DNA from 2 places in the Comamonas aquatica genome. Region 1 is predicted to be linked to the other one. Evidence: predicted binding sites of a transcription regulator. Region 1 holds the regulator's gene; the other holds the start of a gene.

The links. The regulator FNR, encoded in region 1, switches genes on or off when oxygen is low (the NO sensors DNR and NnrR bind a similar motif). The targets are predictions, from matches to a motif close to TTGATNNNNATCAA.
Region 2: the regulator FNR is predicted to act here: its motif matches at 5,502-5,515, upstream of KAQ61_RS14565 (bacteriohemerythrin).

Annotation. Positions count from the first base shown of each region.
Region 1 is NZ_CP072916.1:899,967-908,005, reverse strand. Features, by position in the region: gene hemN (oxygen-independent coproporphyrinogen III oxidase) at 1-1,305, opposite strand, end outside; gene fnr (fumarate/nitrate reduction transcriptional regulator Fnr) at 1,510-2,235, shown strand; gene KAQ61_RS04225 (hypothetical protein) at 2,306-2,611, opposite strand; gene KAQ61_RS04220 (FixH family protein) at 2,860-3,147, opposite strand; gene ccoG (cytochrome c oxidase accessory protein CcoG) at 3,223-4,653, opposite strand; gene ccoP (cytochrome-c oxidase, cbb3-type subunit III) at 4,725-5,639, opposite strand; gene KAQ61_RS04205 (cbb3-type cytochrome oxidase subunit 3) at 5,667-5,804, opposite strand; gene ccoO (cytochrome-c oxidase, cbb3-type subunit II) at 5,818-6,450, opposite strand; gene ccoN (cytochrome-c oxidase, cbb3-type subunit I) at 6,467-7,906, opposite strand; gene ccoS (cbb3-type cytochrome oxidase assembly protein CcoS) at 7,971-8,039, opposite strand, start outside.
Region 2 is NZ_CP072916.1:3,085,369-3,093,407, forward strand. Features, by position in the region: gene KAQ61_RS14540 (IS30 family transposase) at 1-54, opposite strand, end outside; gene glmS (glutamine--fructose-6-phosphate transaminase (isomerizing)) at 538-2,436, opposite strand; gene KAQ61_RS14550 (Lrp/AsnC family transcriptional regulator) at 2,570-3,085, shown strand; gene KAQ61_RS14555 (sensor histidine kinase) at 3,133-3,912, opposite strand; gene glmU (bifunctional UDP-N-acetylglucosamine diphosphorylase/glucosamine-1-phosphate N-acetyltransferase GlmU) at 3,919-5,358, opposite strand; gene KAQ61_RS14565 (bacteriohemerythrin) at 5,634-6,086, shown strand; gene tyrS (tyrosine--tRNA ligase) at 6,229-7,461, opposite strand; gene KAQ61_RS14575 (M23 family metallopeptidase) at 7,647-8,039, shown strand, end outside.

The DNA.
Region 1 (8,039 bases):
CACGAAGAACCAGCCCTTCTCGGTCACCTTGATGCAGTCGTCCTGGATTTCCACCAGGCCTTCTTCCTGCTGGCTTTCGAGTGCAGCGATTTCCGCCGCAAAATACTGCGGGAAGTCGATCAGCCATGCGTTGTTGATCGACTCGAACAGCACCTCGCCCTGGCACATGATGGTCATAATCACGGCGCGGCGGATCAAGTCATCGCGCGTCAACGCCAGACCACGCACCACGGGCAGGCGCCCCTGGTCCAGCAGGTCGTAATACTCTTCCAGCGTCTTGGCGTTCTGGCTGTAGGTGGCCCCCACGCGGCCGATCGCAGAAACCCCCAGCGCAATCAAATCGCAATCCGGCTGGGTGCTGTAGCCCTGGAAGTTGCGATGCAGGCGACCCTGGCGCTTGGCCACTGCCAGCGCATCCTCAGGCAAGGCAAAGTGATCCATGCCCACATACACGTAGCCCGCATCAATGAAACTGGCGATGGCCGCCGAGAGCATGTTCACCTTGTCTGGCGCAGGCGGCAAGTCCTGCTGCAGGATGCGGCGCTGGGCCTTGAAACGCTCAGGCAAGTGGGCATACGCATACAAGGCAATGCGATCCGGGCGCAGCTGTGCCACCTGCTGCAGCGTACGCGCAAACGATTGCGCGTTCTGCTTGGGCAGGCCATAGATCAGGTCCACATTGATGGACTGGAATCCGAGTTCGCGCGCAGCGGCCACCAGATCGAACACCTGCTCGGCGGGCTGCTCGCGGTGCACGGCCTTTTGCACATCGGGATCGAAGTCCTGCACGCCGAAACTCAGGCGGTTGAAGCCAACTTCCTTGAGCACAGCCAGGCGCTCGCGCGTCACCGTGCGCGGGTCCACCTCGATGGAATACTCGCCAGCAGGATCAAAGGCGAAACGCTCGCGCAGCATCTGCCACAGCTCACGCAACTCGTCATCGGACAGGAACGTGGGCGTTCCTCCGCCGACATGGAACTGGCTGACCACCTGCCCCCGCCCGCAGTGCTGCAGGTGCAGATCGACCTCGCGCTCCAGATAGCGCATGTACGTGGCCGCACGCTCATGGTGCTTGGTCACGATCTTGTTGCACGCGCAGTAATAGCACAGCGATTCGCAAAACGGGATGTGCACATACAGCGACATCGGCTGCTTGGCAGCCGCAGCGACTTTGCGTTGCTTCAGAGCCAAGATATAGTCGCTATCACCAAACGCTTCCACAAACCTGTCTGCTGTGGGGTAAGAGGTATAGCGTGGACCAGGTACGTCGTAACGACGCAGGAGTTCGGGTGTGACGACAGTCATGAATCTTTTTTCCTTGATTGTTAGACTGTGCACCAAGGGCCCGCAACCAACCTTGACGTGAATCAAGAGGTCTGCGATCAAGCAATGCCACAATTTTGACAAGCATCATTCACCGCAATCCCAGTTGTAACAGCTTCTTTTTTACCGACCTTTAACGCACCGCGTGACCCGCAAGAATGCCTGCACCACGCCGCGTCCGAGTACATGACCCCTCCAACCATCAAAGTAACCTGTTCCAACTGCAACCTGCGCGAGCTGTGCATGCCCGTGGGGCTGAGTGAGCAGCAGTTGCAGCGCATCGACGAAATTGTGGCCACCCGCCGCAAGGTCAAGCGCGGCGGCACCCTGTTCCGCAACGGGGAGCCCTTCACATCGCTGTATGCCATCCGCACAGGCTTTTTCAAGACCTGCGTGGCTACCGAAGATGGTCGCGACCAGGTGACAGGCTTCCAGATGGCCGGCGAGATCATTGGTCTGGATGGCATCGTGCATGACCACCACACCTGCGATGCAGTGGCCCTGGAAGATGCCGAAGTGTGTGTGATGCCGTTTGACGGGCTGGAGGAGGTGTCGCGCGAAGTGACGGCCCTGCAGACCCACGTGCACAAGGTCATGAGCCGCGAAATCGTGCGCGAGCACGGTGTGATGCTGCTGCTGGGCAGCATGCGCGCAGAGGAACGCTTGGCGGCCTTCATCCTGAATCTGGTGCAGCGTCTGCACGCACGCGGCTTCTCGTCGTCGGAGTTGGTGCTGCGCATGACGCGCGAAGAGATTGGCAGCTACCTGGGCCTGAAGCTGGAGACGGTCAGCCGCACTTTCTCGAAGTTCGTCGAAGAAGGCATGGTGGAGGTCAAACAGCGCCACGTGCGCATTCTGGATACCGCCGCGCTGCAACGCCTGGTCAACAGCCACCAAGACTGCAACAAATAACCACCTACCGCTGCCTCAGCGCAGGTCCACGAAAAAAGCCTTCCTGCATCAACAGGAAGGCTTTTTTCATTCACGCGTTGTTGGGATAGCAGGCCTGCAGCCGCTCGGGATCGCCGAGCCCGGCCGACGGCGCCTGGGCTTGGGCGTTGACCGCTGCGCTGGGCAGGGCCAGCACCATGGTCATCCAGCCGGCCACGGCGAAGACCGCCCAGAACGCAAAGAATGCCAGGGTGTAGATGGCCGTGCGCGACAGCTCCACCGCCTGCCCCATCCACAGCATGTCGTGCGGGTCAAACGCCGCGAAGACCAGCATCTCCATCACGCCGGCAGCCACAAAGGCCGGCCAGCCAATCCACATCCAGCGTCGTGTCCACATAAAAGCACTCCTTCGCAAGGGGTTGTAGATAAATTGTGTCCACAGGCGCAGCACCATGGTTGTGGGACAAACACTGAATAAAAAAACATAGCTGCCAGCGCTTGTTGTCACTGGATTTCAAATAGTTTTCTATTTAAAACCTAATGTTTGCATGCGCTAGCAGCTATGTTTTTAGCCAACCACCTCCGCGCTGTCATGGGCCACCCCTGCCGCCGAGAGCAGCGCAGGCAGCCTGTCAGCGCGCTGCATCACTTGGGTGCCAGGTTGGGCAGGTCGTCCGCAGGGGTGGCGGCATGGTTGCGCACCACGTGGGCGGGTGCATGGCTTTTGTCCGGGTTGCGCAGTTGCTCGTTGATGTTCACGCCCTTCTGGTAATAGTCGGGGTCCACGACGGGATCTGCGCCACGCGTGGCAATCACCAGGGTGGCAATGCCCGCCACCACCACGATGGCAGGACCCGCCACCACCAGCCACACATGACCGAACTTCCACCAGGGACCGGTCGAGACTTCGGGCTTCATTTCAGCTTGAGACATCCTAGACTTTCTGAGAAATAAACAAACACCGCGCACAGCGCCCGAGGGCACCGTGCGCCAGACCCACATCCACGCTCAACGCGGCACCAGGAACACGGATTTTTCGGACACCCGGCCCTCACCGCTGCGCGCATCGATGTCGAACACGATGTGGTGCGAGCCGGGCTCTGCCGCACCGTAGGGAATCTGCACCCGCACGGCCACGCCGCGCGTCTGGGCGGGCAGCACTTCGACCTCGCCACCCTCGACCAGCTCGATCCCGTTGAGACCGTGCACCTGCACATGGTAGGTCTGGGCGGCCTCGGTGGCATTCATGACCTGCAGCCGATAGACATTTTCCAGCTTGCCGCCCGCCACGATCCGGGCCAGCGAGGCGCGGTCGCGGATCACGTCCACCTTCAACGGCTCGCGCAGCGCCATGCTCACCACCATCGCCACCGACAGGCCGACCAGGACGGCCCCATAAATCAGCACCCGAGGGCGGGCGATGCGCCGCAGGATCTGGGAGCGCGGCCAGCGCTGGGTGACAGCGTTTTGCGTCGTCAAGCGAATCAGGCCCCGCGGGTAATGCATGTTGTCCATCACGTTGTTGCACGCATCAATGCACAAGCCACAGCCGATGCACTCGTACTGCAGACCGTTGCGGATGTCGATGCCCACCGGGCAGACCTGGACGCAGAGCTTGCAGTCGATGCAGTCGCCCAACCCCTGGGCCTTGTAATCCGCATCCTTCTTGCGAGGACCGCGCGCTTCGCCGCGCACAGTGTCATAGCTGACCACCAGCGTGTCCTTGTCAAACATCGCGCTCTGGAAGCGCGCGTAGGGGCACATGTACTTGCAGACCTGCTCGCGCATGTAGCCGGCATTGCCATAGGTGGCGAAACCGTAGAACAGCACCCAGAAGATCTGCCAGCCACCTTGCAGGGCCAGCAGTTCGCTGCCCAGCTCGCGGATGGGCACAAAGTAGCCCACGAAGGTGAAGCCCGTCCACAAGGCAAACACCACCCACAGCAACTGCTTGAGCGATTTTTTCCAGACCTTCTCCCAGGTCCAGCCGGCCTGGTCCAGACGGATGCGCGCACTGCGATCGCCTTCGACCTTGTGCTCGATCCACATGAAGATTTCCGTGTAGACCGTCTGCGGACAGGTGAAGCCGCACCACAGGCGCCCGGCCACGGCCGTGAACAGGAACAGGGCCAACGCACTGATGATCAGCAGCCCCGTGAGGTAGATGAAGTCCTGCGGGTACAGCACGTAGCCGAACAGGTAAAAGCGCCGCGCGCCCAGATCGAACAGCACCATCTGACGCTGCCCCCAATCCAGCCAGGGCAGGCCGTAGAACAGCAGCTGCGTGGCCCACACCATCAGCCAGCGCCAGCGCATGAAAGTCCCGCTGATGGAACGCGGATAGATTTTCTTATGCGCTTCGTAAAACGAGACAGATTTTTCCTGGCTTTCCGCTTTGATAGGAATGACTTTTTGCGGTTTCTTTTGCTCGGAACTCATGAATTACGCTCCCCTAATCGCACCAAATAAAAAGGCGGCACACAGTGCCGCCTTTTGGATCGCCACAACGATCAGTTAGCCGCTGCGGGCTTGTGTGACAAACCCCAGACATAGGCGGTCAGAACGTCGATCTGGGCAGGGGTCAGTTTCTTGTCCTGCGCAGGCATTTCGTTCATCTTGCCATTGTTGATCATGTCCACAATCGCCTGTTCGCCCCAGCCGTGAAGCCAGATGTCATCGGTCAGGTTAGGCGCGCCGAGCATGGTGTTGCCCTTGCCGTCCATGCCGTGGCAGGCTGCGCAAGCGGTGAACTTGGACTTGCCCAGCGAAGCCTTCAGCGAGTCATGGGGACTGCCGGACAGGCTCAGGACATAGTGGGCCAGGTTGCGCACATCGTCGGGAGAACCCACGGCTTCGGCCTGGGGAGGCATCATGCCGATACGACCCTGGGTGATGGTTTGCTTGATGTTCTCAGGCGCGCCACCATGCAGCCAATCGCTGTCGGCCAGGTTCGGGAAGCTCTTGCTACCGCGGGCATCGGAGCCGTGGCATTGCGCGCAGTTGTTCATGAACAAACGCTCGCCGATGGCCATGGCCTGGCTGTCCTTGGACACATCTTCCGTGCTCATCGCCGTGAAGCGTGCATACAGTGGCTCCAGCTCGGCCTTGGCTTTTTCCACCTCGGCTTCGTAGGCGCCCACCTGGCTCCATTGCAGCTTGCCGGCATAAGTACCCAGACCGGGGTAGGCCGTCAGGTACAGCAGACCAAAGATGATGGTGATCACGAACATCCAGACCCACCAGCGTGGCATGGGGTTGTTCAGTTCACGCAGGTCTTCGTCCCAGACGTGGCCGGTGGTGTTTTCCTCATCGGAAACCACCTTCTTGCGGGCGGTAATGACCAGGAGCACCAAGCAGCCGACGATGCCGGCTAAGGTAATGCCTGCGACATAGACCGACCAGAAATTGTTTATGAAATCGCTCATGGGATCTTCTCGTTCTGGTGGAGAGAATCAGTCTTGTTGGAAAGGCAGCTGCGCCGCCTCATCAAAGCGGGCCTGGTTACGGCGGGCATACGCCCACCACCAGATGCCTAGAAAACACGCCAGCGATGCCAACGTCGCAACAATGCGCATGGTGGTGATATCCATAACCCGCTCCTTCTTACTTCAGCGCAGTGCCCAGACCCTGCAGGTAAGCAATCAATGCTTCCATTTCGGTCTTGCCCTTGATCTGCTCCGCTGCACCGGCGATTTGCTCGTCGGTATAGGGAACACCCACCGTACGCAGCGCAGACATGCGCTGGGCCACCACGGTGTGATCCACCAGGTTCTTCTGCAGCCATGGGTACTCGGGCATGTTGGACTCGGGCACCACATCACGTGGGTTGTTCAAGTGGATACGGTGCCATTCATCGCTGTACTTGCCGCCCACGCGGTGCAGGTCAGGACCGGTACGCTTGGAGCCCCACTGGAAGGGGTGGTCGTACACGAACTCACCCGCCACCGAGTAGTGGCCGTAGCGCATGGTTTCTGCGCGGAAAGGACGGATCATCTGGGAGTGGCAGTTGTAGCAACCCTCACGCAGATAGACGTCGCGCCCCATCAGTTGCAGTGGAGGATAAGGCTCCACACCCTGCACCGCCTCGGTCGTCGACTTTTGGAAGAACAGGGGAACGATTTCCACCAGCCCCCCCACAGCCACCACCAGCAAGATCAAGACGATCATCAAGAAATTGCTGGTTTCCACTTTCTCGTGGGTGAAGCCACCAGAGGCCTTGTTGTTGTTTGCAGACATTTCAGACTCCTAGTACTCAGGCGTGGGCAGGATGCACTGCAGGCACAGCCACCTTCACGGCGCGGCCAGACGCAGCGGTCTTCAACACGTTCCAGGCCATGATCAACATGCCGACCAAGTACAGAAGGCCACCGATCGTACGAATCACATAGAAGGGATACGTCGCCTTCACGCTTTCCACAAAGGTGTAGGTCAAAGTACCGTCGGGATTCACAGCGCGCCACATCAGGCCCTGCATCACACCGGCAATCCACATCGCAGCGATGTACAGCACGATGCCGATGGTGGCCATCCAGAAGTGCAGCTCGATCGCCGACTTGGAGTGCATTTCCTTCTTGCCGAACAGGCGAGGAATCAGGTAGTACAGCGAACCCATGGTGATCAGACCCACCCAGCCCAGAGCGCCGGAGTGCACGTGACCCACGGTCCAGTCGGTGTAGTGGCTCAGCGCGTTCACGGTCTTGATGGACATCATCGGACCTTCGAACGTGGACATGCCGTAGAACGACAAGGACACGATCAGGAAACGCAGCACGGGGTCATCACGCAGTTTGTGCCAGGCACCGGACAGGGTCATGACGCCGTTGATCATGCCGCCCCAGGAGGGGGCCAGCAGAATCAGCGAGAACACCATACCGACCGACTGCGTCCAGTTGGGCAGTGCCGTGAAGTGCAGGTGGTGAGGACCCGCCCACATGTAGGTGAAGATCAGTGCCCAGAAGTGCACGATCGACAGGCGGTAGGAGTACACCGGACGACCCGCCTGCTTGGGGATGAAGTAGTACATCATGCCCAGGAAGCCAGCGGTCAGGAAGAAGCCCACCGCATTGTGGCCGTACCACCACTGGATCATGGCATCTTGCACGCCAGCGTAGGCCGAGTAGCTCTTCATCAGGCCAGCAGGCACAGCAGCGCTGTTGACCACGTGCAGCAGAGCCACAGCAATAATGAAGGCACCGAAGAACCAGTTGGCCACGTAGATGTGCTTGACCTTGCGCGTACCGATCGTTCCGAAGAACACAATTGCGTAGGACACCCACACCAGGGTGATCAGGATGTCGATGGGCCATTCCAGCTCAGCGTATTCCTTGCCTGAGGTAAAACCCAGTGGCAGAGACACAGCCGCAGCCACGATCACCAACTGCCAACCCCAGAAGGTGAAGGCTGCCAGCTTGGGCAGGAACAATGTGGTTTGGCAGGTACGCTGCACCACGTAGTAGCTTGTTGCGAACAAGGCGCATCCGCCGAACGCAAAAATCACCGCGTTTGTATGCAATGGACGCAGACGCCCAAAGCTAAGCCAAGAAATTCCGAAGTTGAGTTCGGGCCAAGCCAATTGGGCGGCGATAAAAACGCCGACCAACATGCCTACTACCCCCCACACGACGGCCATGATTGAAAACTGTCGCACTACGGTGTCGTTGTAGTGTGCAGCACTGGTTTTTAGAGAATCCATCGGGCACCTCTTAATATGCAGTCGAAAGTGTTCACTGTTATGGTCTGGGTGTTGTTGACAAACATCAATCGTCTCGAAGAATGCGTTCTGCCTCCTGCTCGACGCTCTCAAACTGCCCGCGGTAAATCGCCCA
Region 2 (8,039 bases), 1.8 Mb from region 1:
CCACATCAGGGCCTTCTGAGCTTCGGTGTAGTAAATCCGCGGTCTTCGCTTCATGCCAACACTCCTTCCGCCAGAGGCGGTCATTGTGTTGCATTGACCAGTTGAATCCACACTGCATAGCAGTCGTCTGCATCAACTGAAGCAAACGGTTGCTCAGCCTAGGCTGCCCTCTAGTCGTGTGCTCTCCACGCATGCTTTTACGCCCATAACTGCCTGATAGAACCTATGGACTCTTCAAGCGACTCTTTGAGTGATCAGACGCCCTCTATATCTCGCTGTACATGCAGCGCCTGCCCCATAGAAGAAAAAGCGCTCCATCAGAGCGCTTTTTTCGTAACAAAAGAGATCAATCTGCAGCAATAAAAGTCTAGATATCACTGGCAAAAATCACAAAGAGCCGCTTGGGTTTACGACTTTACGGTTACAAATCACCGCCCCGCAAACCCGCATGAATGCTTGCCCTGTGTTTACGACTTTATTTGCCGGTTTACGACTTTAATTACCCAGAACAACAAGCGCCGCTCCGGCGCTCGCCGCTTATTCGACCGTCACGCTCTTGGCCAGGTTGCGGGGCTTGTCCACATCGGTGCCACGCGCCACGGCTGTGTGGTAGGCCAGTAGTTGCAGCGGCACCACGTGCAGGATGGGGCTGAGGGCGCCGTAGTTCTCGGGCATGCGGATCACGTGCAGGCCTTCGGCGTTGTCGATGTTGGTCTTGGCATCGGCCAGCACATACAGCACCCCGCCGCGCGCGCGCACTTCCTGCATGTTGCTCTTGAGCTTTTCCAGCAGTTCGTCGTTGGGCGCCACGGTCACCACAGGCATGGAACTGTCGACCAGCGCCAGCGGACCGTGCTTGAGCTCCCCGGCGGGATAGGCCTCGGCGTGGATGTAGGTGATCTCCTTGAGCTTGAGCGCCCCTTCCAGCGCGATCGGATAGTGCATGCCGCGCCCCAGGAACAGCGCGTTCTGGTGCTTGGCAAAGTTCTCGGCCCAGCTGACCACCTGGGGCTCCAGCGCCAGCACCGACTGCAGGGCCACGGGCAGGTGGCGCATCGCCGTCAGGTACTCCTGCTCCTTGGCCTCGGTCAGCTTGCCCTTGGACTGGGCCAGCGCCAGGGTCAGCAGGAACAGGCCGGCCAGCTGCGTGGTGAAGGCCTTGGTCGACGCCACACCGATTTCCACGCCGGCCCGGGTGATGTAGGCCAGTTTGCACTCGCGCACCATGGCGCTGGTGGCCACGTTGCAGATGGTCAGCGTGTGCGCCATGCCCAGGCTCTGCGCATGGCGCAGGGCGGCCAGGGTGTCCGCCGTTTCGCCCGACTGGCTGATGGTGACCACCAGGGTCCGGGGATTGGGCACGCTGGTGCGGTAGCGGTATTCGCTGGCCACTTCCACGTTGCAGGGAATGCCGGCGATGCCTTCCAGCCAGTACTTGGCGGTGCAGCCGCTGTAATAGCTGGTGCCACAGGCCAGGATCAGGACGTTGTCGATCTCCTGGAACACCCGCCAGGCCGCCGTGCCATCGGCGCCGTCAAACAGCTCGGGGGCGATGTTGACGATGCCTTCCAGCGTGTCGCCAATCGCGCGCGGCTGCTCGAAGATTTCCTTTTGCATGTAGTGGCGGTAAGGGCCCAGCTCCACGGCACCGCTGTGCGCGTGCACGGTCTTGACCGGGCGCTGCTCAGGCAGCACGGCATGGCCGCTCTTGTTGCTGATCCAGTAGCGGCCGGGCTGCAGGTCCACCAAGTCGCCCTCTTCCAGATAGACGATCTGGTCGGTCACACCGGCCACGGCCATGGCATCGCTGGCCAGGAAGAATTCGCTGTTGTCTTGGCCCACACCCAGCACCAGGGGCGAGCCGGCACGCCCGCCGACCACGCGGTGCGGCTCGTCCTTGTGCATCACGGCAATCGCATAGGCACCATGCAGCTGGGCGCGCGCCGCCTTCACGGCCTCGAACAGGTCGCCGTCGTACAGGCTGTCCACCAGGTGGCAGACCACCTCGGTGTCGGTCTGGCTGGCAAAGATGTAACCCTTGGCCTGCAGGTCGGTACGCAGCGCCTCGTAGTTCTCGATGATACCGTTGTGCACCAGTGCCACCCGGGCGGGCTTGCCGCCGTCCACGGTCTCGCCCGGGCCATAGCTGAAATGCGGGTGGGCGTTGCGCACGGCCGGTTCGCCGTGCGTGGCCCAGCGGGTGTGGGCGATGCCAGTCAGACCCTGCAGGTCGTCGGTGGTGACCTGCTCCAGCAGCTCGGCCACGCGCGCCGTGCTGCGGGCGCGCTGCAGGCCCTGGCTGATGGGGCTGCCGGCCACCATGCGGTGCACGGCCACGCCGCACGAGTCATAGCCGCGGTACTCCAGGCGCTGCAAGCCTTGCACCAGCAGAGGAACGATGTTGCGCGTAGAAACGGCGCCGACGATGCCACACATAGGCGGAACTCCGAAAGGGTTGGAAGGTGGACCGATGCTAAAAGCATCGCCATAAAACTTATGATCTATTTTTCACAGTTTCAGAAATTAAATTTCATCAAAAATCATTCAAGAAATTTAATTCCAATTTCCAATGAAATATGAAATTCAAACACCTGATGGCAGCCTGGACCTGACCGATCTGCAGTTGCTGGACCTGCTGCAGCGCGACGCGGGGCAAAGCAATCTGCGCCTGGCCGAGCTGCTGCACATCTCGCCCCCGACCTGCCTGCGCCGGGTGCGCCGCCTGCATGCGCTGGGGCTGATCGAGCGCCAGGTCGCCATCGTGCGTCCCGAGGTGCTGGCCCCGCTGGTCGGCCACGGGCTGCAGGCCCTGATCGAGGTGACGCTGGAGCGCCAGCACGCCGAAGCGCTGCAGGCCTTCGAGGCCCTGGCCGTGGCCGAGGATGGGGTGCAGCAGTGCTGGCGCGTCTCGCCCGGGCCCGATTTCGTGCTGGTCGTCGCCTGCCGCGACATGCCGGCCTACCTGGCGCTGTCGCAGCGGCTGTTCACCACCCAGGGCAATGTGCGCAATGTGAAGAGCTTTTTTGCCACCCGGCGGGCCAAGTTCAGCCCGCACCTGCCGCCGCTGGCGCCACAAAACCCATAGCTACCTGCGCAGGCTGCAAGCGCGTCACAGCCATTTTTGGCAGAGATTCAGAGTGCACCCGGCCAATCGATGCACACGGTGCAGCCGGCCTGCGGCTGGGCCTCGATGGCCACCCGCGCCCCATGGCGCTGCGCCACGGTCTGCACCAGGGCCAGGCCACAGCCGACCCCGGGAAATTCCGCGTCCCGGTGCATGCGCTGGAACAGCTCCCCCAGGTGCTGGGCGCGCTGGCGGTCAAAGCCCACGCCCTGGTCCTGCACCTGCAGGCGCCACCAGCCATCGTCCAGGGGCTGGGCGCTGAGACGGACCACGGGCTGCGCCTGGCGGGCCGAGAACTTGACCGCGTTGTGCAGCACCGCCTCGGTCAGGGCCTGCAGCGCGGCGGCGTCGGCCATCACGGGCACCGGGGCCTCGGGCAGCGACCACTGCACCTGCGGGTGCGTGGCCTGCCAGCGCTGCGCCGCATGCCGGGCCACCACGCCCCAGTCGATCAGGCCCAGGGCCAAGGGTGCCCGCGCTGCGTGCGAGACCTGGGCCATGCCGTCCAGCATGGCCGACATCTTGCGCGCCGACTGCTCCATGGTGGTGGTGAACTCGCGCGCATCGGCCACGGCGTCGGCGGCCTGGGGCGCGGCCGCGGCCAGCTCCTCCACCGATTCGCGCAGCAGCGGCGCGAACGACAGCACATGCCGCAGCGGCGCGCGCAAATCGTGCGCCACGGCGCGCATCCAGGCCTCGTGCGCGCCCTGCAACTGCGCCAACTCTTGCTGCTGGCGCGCAATCACGGCCTGGGCCTCCTCCAGGGTCGACGGCAACACGGGGTGCATGGCGCCTCAGGCCTTGGGTTGCTTGGTGGGGCGCTGCCAGTTGGCGATCGACACCTGCTTGCCGCGCGCCACGTTCAGGGTGCCGGGCGGGGTGTTCTTGGTGATGGTCGAGCCACCGCCCACGGTGCCGCCCGCCCCCAGGGTCACCGGCGCCACCAGCACGCAATTGCTGCCCACGTGCACATCGGCCTCGATCACGGTGCGGTGCTTGTTGACGCCGTCGTAGTTGGCAGTGATGCTGCCTGCGCCGTAGTTCACGCGCTCACCCACCGTGGCATCGCCCAGGTAGGCCAGGTGGTTGGCCTTGGCGCCGTCGGCCAGGGTCGAGTTCTTGACCTCGACAAAGTTGCCGATGTGCACCTCGCGGCCCAGCTCGGCGCCGGGGCGCAGGCGGGCAAACGGGCCGACCAGCGCCCCCTCGCCCACGCGGGCGCCCAGCTTCTCGCCGTCGATGTGGGTGAAGGGATGGATCACCGCGCCGGCGGCGATCTGGGCATTGCTGATGTGGCAGTAGGCGCCGATGCGCACGCCCTCGCCCACCTCCACCCGGCCGGTGAAGATGCAGCCCACGTCGATCTCCACATCCTGGCCGCAGCGCAACTGCGCCGGCGTGCCGCGCACGTCGTCACGCAGGTCCAAGCGCGCCGGGTCGGCCAGGCGCACGCCCTGCTCCATCAGGGCATGGGCTGCACGCAGCTGGTGGGCACGTTCCAGCTCGGCCAGCTGCAAGGGGCTGTTCACGCCGGCCACCTGCACCGCGTCGGTGATGCGGTGCGCCACCACCTCCACCCCGTCGGCCACGGCCATGGCGACGATGTCGGTCAGGTAGTACTCGGCCTGGGCGTTGTGGTTGTTCAGCTGGCCCAGCCACTGCGCCAGGCGCTGGGCCGGCACGGCCATGATGCCGCTGTAGACCTCGGTGATGGCGCGCTCGGCCTCGCTGGCGTCCTTTTGCTCCACGATGCGCTGCACCGTGCCGGCGTCATTGCGCACGATGCGGCCATAGCCCGTGGGATTGTCCAGCGACACGGTCAGCAGCGCCATGCGTTGGCCCGCAGCGGCGTCGACCAGCGCGGCCAGTGTGTCGGCCTGGGTCAGCGGCACGTCGCCCGACAGGATGACGACCATGCCGTCGCGCGCCAGCACCGGCACGGCCTGCTGCACGGCGTGGCCCGTGCCCAGCTGGGGTTCCTGGCGCACGAACTTCAGGTCCAAATGGCTGTCAGCACGCGCTGTGCCAGCGATGAATGCTTCCACTTCTGCAGCACCATGGCCCGTCACCACCACGGCCGAGCGCGCCTGCAACTGCTGCGCCGTGTCCAGCACGTGCTGCAACAAGGCCCGCCCCGCCAGCTTTTGCAGCACCTTGGGGGTGCGGCTTTTCATGCGGGTGCCTTTGCCGGCAGCCATGACGACGATATCCAGGGGGAGTGCATTCAGGGACATGGGACGCAATCAACTCACAGTGAAGCCAGCCAGCGCTGGCGATGGTCTTCGATTATCACGCGCCCGGCCGCCGCGCCGGGCGTGATCGGCATGGCCACCGCATCCGTCCCGTGGGACGCAGCCCACATCGCGCCGCCCGGCGTTTGATGTCCGTCAGACAGACGCTGCGCCAGCGCCCTGCCCCCATTGGAAGGCGCCGGCACTTTATGCATCCTGGGCAGGCGTTGTGCGCCGCAGGGCCACCCCACCCCATGTTTCACCGATTCGGAGAGCCCATGACCTTCATGCCGTGGTCCAGCGACTTGATGCTGGGCATCCCCCATGTTGACGACCAGCACCAGCACCTGGTGGCGCTGATCAATACCCTGCACGACGAACTCGACAACCCCATCCCGGACCGCGCGGTGATTGGTGAAGTCTTGGAAGGACTGGTCGACTACACGCACAACCACTTCATCGAGGAAGAGGTCATGTTCCAGCGCTACAGCTACCCGCAGGCGACGGCGCACACGGCCGAGCATGGCCAGTTCACCACCCAGGCCATGCACTGGCTGCTGCGTTTCGAGGCCGGGGAAGAGGTGGACCTGGAGGCCATGGCCTTTCTCAAGCACTGGCTGCTGCACCACATCCTGCAGGAGGACCGCGCCTACGTGCCCTTTTTGCAGGCGGCTATCGCCCAGGCGGGTGCACCGGGCGCTATCACCAGCGAAGCACCCAGCGCTTGCTGAACGGCACTTTCCAAGGCTAAAGACCTTGAACACCTTTTTCAGCCAGCGCCAAACGCTCCTGGTTTTGAAAAAAACAAGGCGGCACCTGCTTCCAGATACCGCCTTCTGCCGCACACCCGGGGCGCCCAGGGCGCCCCGCACATCACGCCAGCGTCACTCGCGCGAACTTGCGCTTGCCCACCTGCACCACGAAGATGCCGGCGTCCAGCTTCAGGCCGCGGTCGCTGACCACGTTGCCATCCACGCGCACGCCGCCGCCATCGATCAGGCGGTTGGCTTCGCTGGTCGAGGGCGCCAGATTAGCCTGCTTCAGCAAAGCGCCGATGCCCAGGGGCGCGCCGGACAGGCTCAGCTCGGGGATGTCGTCGGGGATGCCGCCCTTGGAGCGGTTGATGAAATCCTGCTCGGCCGCATCGGCCGCCGCCGCGCTGTGGAAGCGCGTGGTGATTTCCTTGGCCAGCGCCACCTTGGCGTGCTTGGGGTTGCCGCCGGCGGCAATCTCGGCCTTCAGCTGGGCGATGTGTTCCAGGCTCTGGAAGGACAGCAGGGTGTACCAGTCCCACATCAGGTCGTCCGAGATCGACAGCACCTTGGCGAACATGGTGTTGGCGTCCTCGGTGATGCCGATGTAGTTGTTCTTGGACTTGGACATCTTGTGCACGCCGTCCAGGCCCACCAGCAGCGGCATGGTGAGCACGCACTGCTGCGCCTGCCCATATTCGGCCTGCAGATGGCGCCCCATCATCAGGTTGAACTTCTGGTCCGTACCGCCCAGCTCCAGGTCGGCCTGCAGCGCCACCGAGTCATAGCCTTGCAGCAGCGGGTACAGGAACTCGTGCAGGCTGATGGAGCTGCCTTCGGTGAAGCGCGTGTGGAAGTCGTTGCGCTCCATCATGCGGGCCACGGTGTACTTGGCCGACAGCTGGATCATGCCGCGCGCGCCCAGCTGGTCGCACCATTCGCTGTTGTAGCGCACCTCGGTCTTGGCCGGGTCCAGCACCTTGGCGGCCTGGGTGTAATAGGTCTCGGCGTTCACCTTGATCTGCTCGGCCGTCAGCGGCGGGCGGGTGGAGTTGCGGCCCGAGGGGTCGCCGATCAGCGTGGTGAAGTCACCGATCAGAAAGATCACCTGGTGGCCCAGATCTTGCAGCTGGCGCATCTTGTTCAGCACCACCGTATGCCCCAGATGAATGTCCGGCGCCGTAGGATCCAGCCCCAACTTGATGCGCAAAGGCACGCCCGTGGCCTCCGAACGCGCCAGTTTCTGCGCCCATTCCTCCTGGGGCAGCAGCTCATCCACACCACGCAACGTGACTTCAAGCGCTTGTCTTACAGCCTCGGTGACCGGGTATGTTGTAACAGCATTTTGATTCATAAGGGTTTTTTCCAGCACGGGGGGTATTGCCCCCGCTATACTTCGGGCTCGATTGCAGTGACGAATTCTAGTCGGCCGGCCATTGGCATACAGCGCAATGGCAACTATGCTGACAGAAAGCGTATCCCGTCACTCACATGGTCGTTTGTCTTCTCAGGGTACGCGCCACTTCCGGGAACCATGTTTTGAATAACAGCCTAGTTTCTGCCGGCAGTGCTTTGCTTGCACAGCTGGCCCGGTCCATTCAGCGACACCCCAAGCGACTCACCGCAGCCATCGCCGCCCTCATGCTCAGCGCAGGCGGCGGCGCGTTTGCTGTGGCCTCGCTGGGTCCAGACCCCGCTGAACTGCCGGTTCGCACACTCACGCAGACCGTCCCCTCGTTGGTGGAAGGCAGTACGTTGGCGGACCTGACGGACGTCAACGATTTCTCGCTCTATCGCACCGACTACACCCGCGCCAGCGACACCGCCGAGTCCTTGCTGCAGCGCCTGGGCATCGCCGATCCGGGCGCCTCCGCCTTCCTGCGCAGCAACGAGCTGGCCCGCCAGCACCTGTTCAGCCGCAATGGCCGCCTG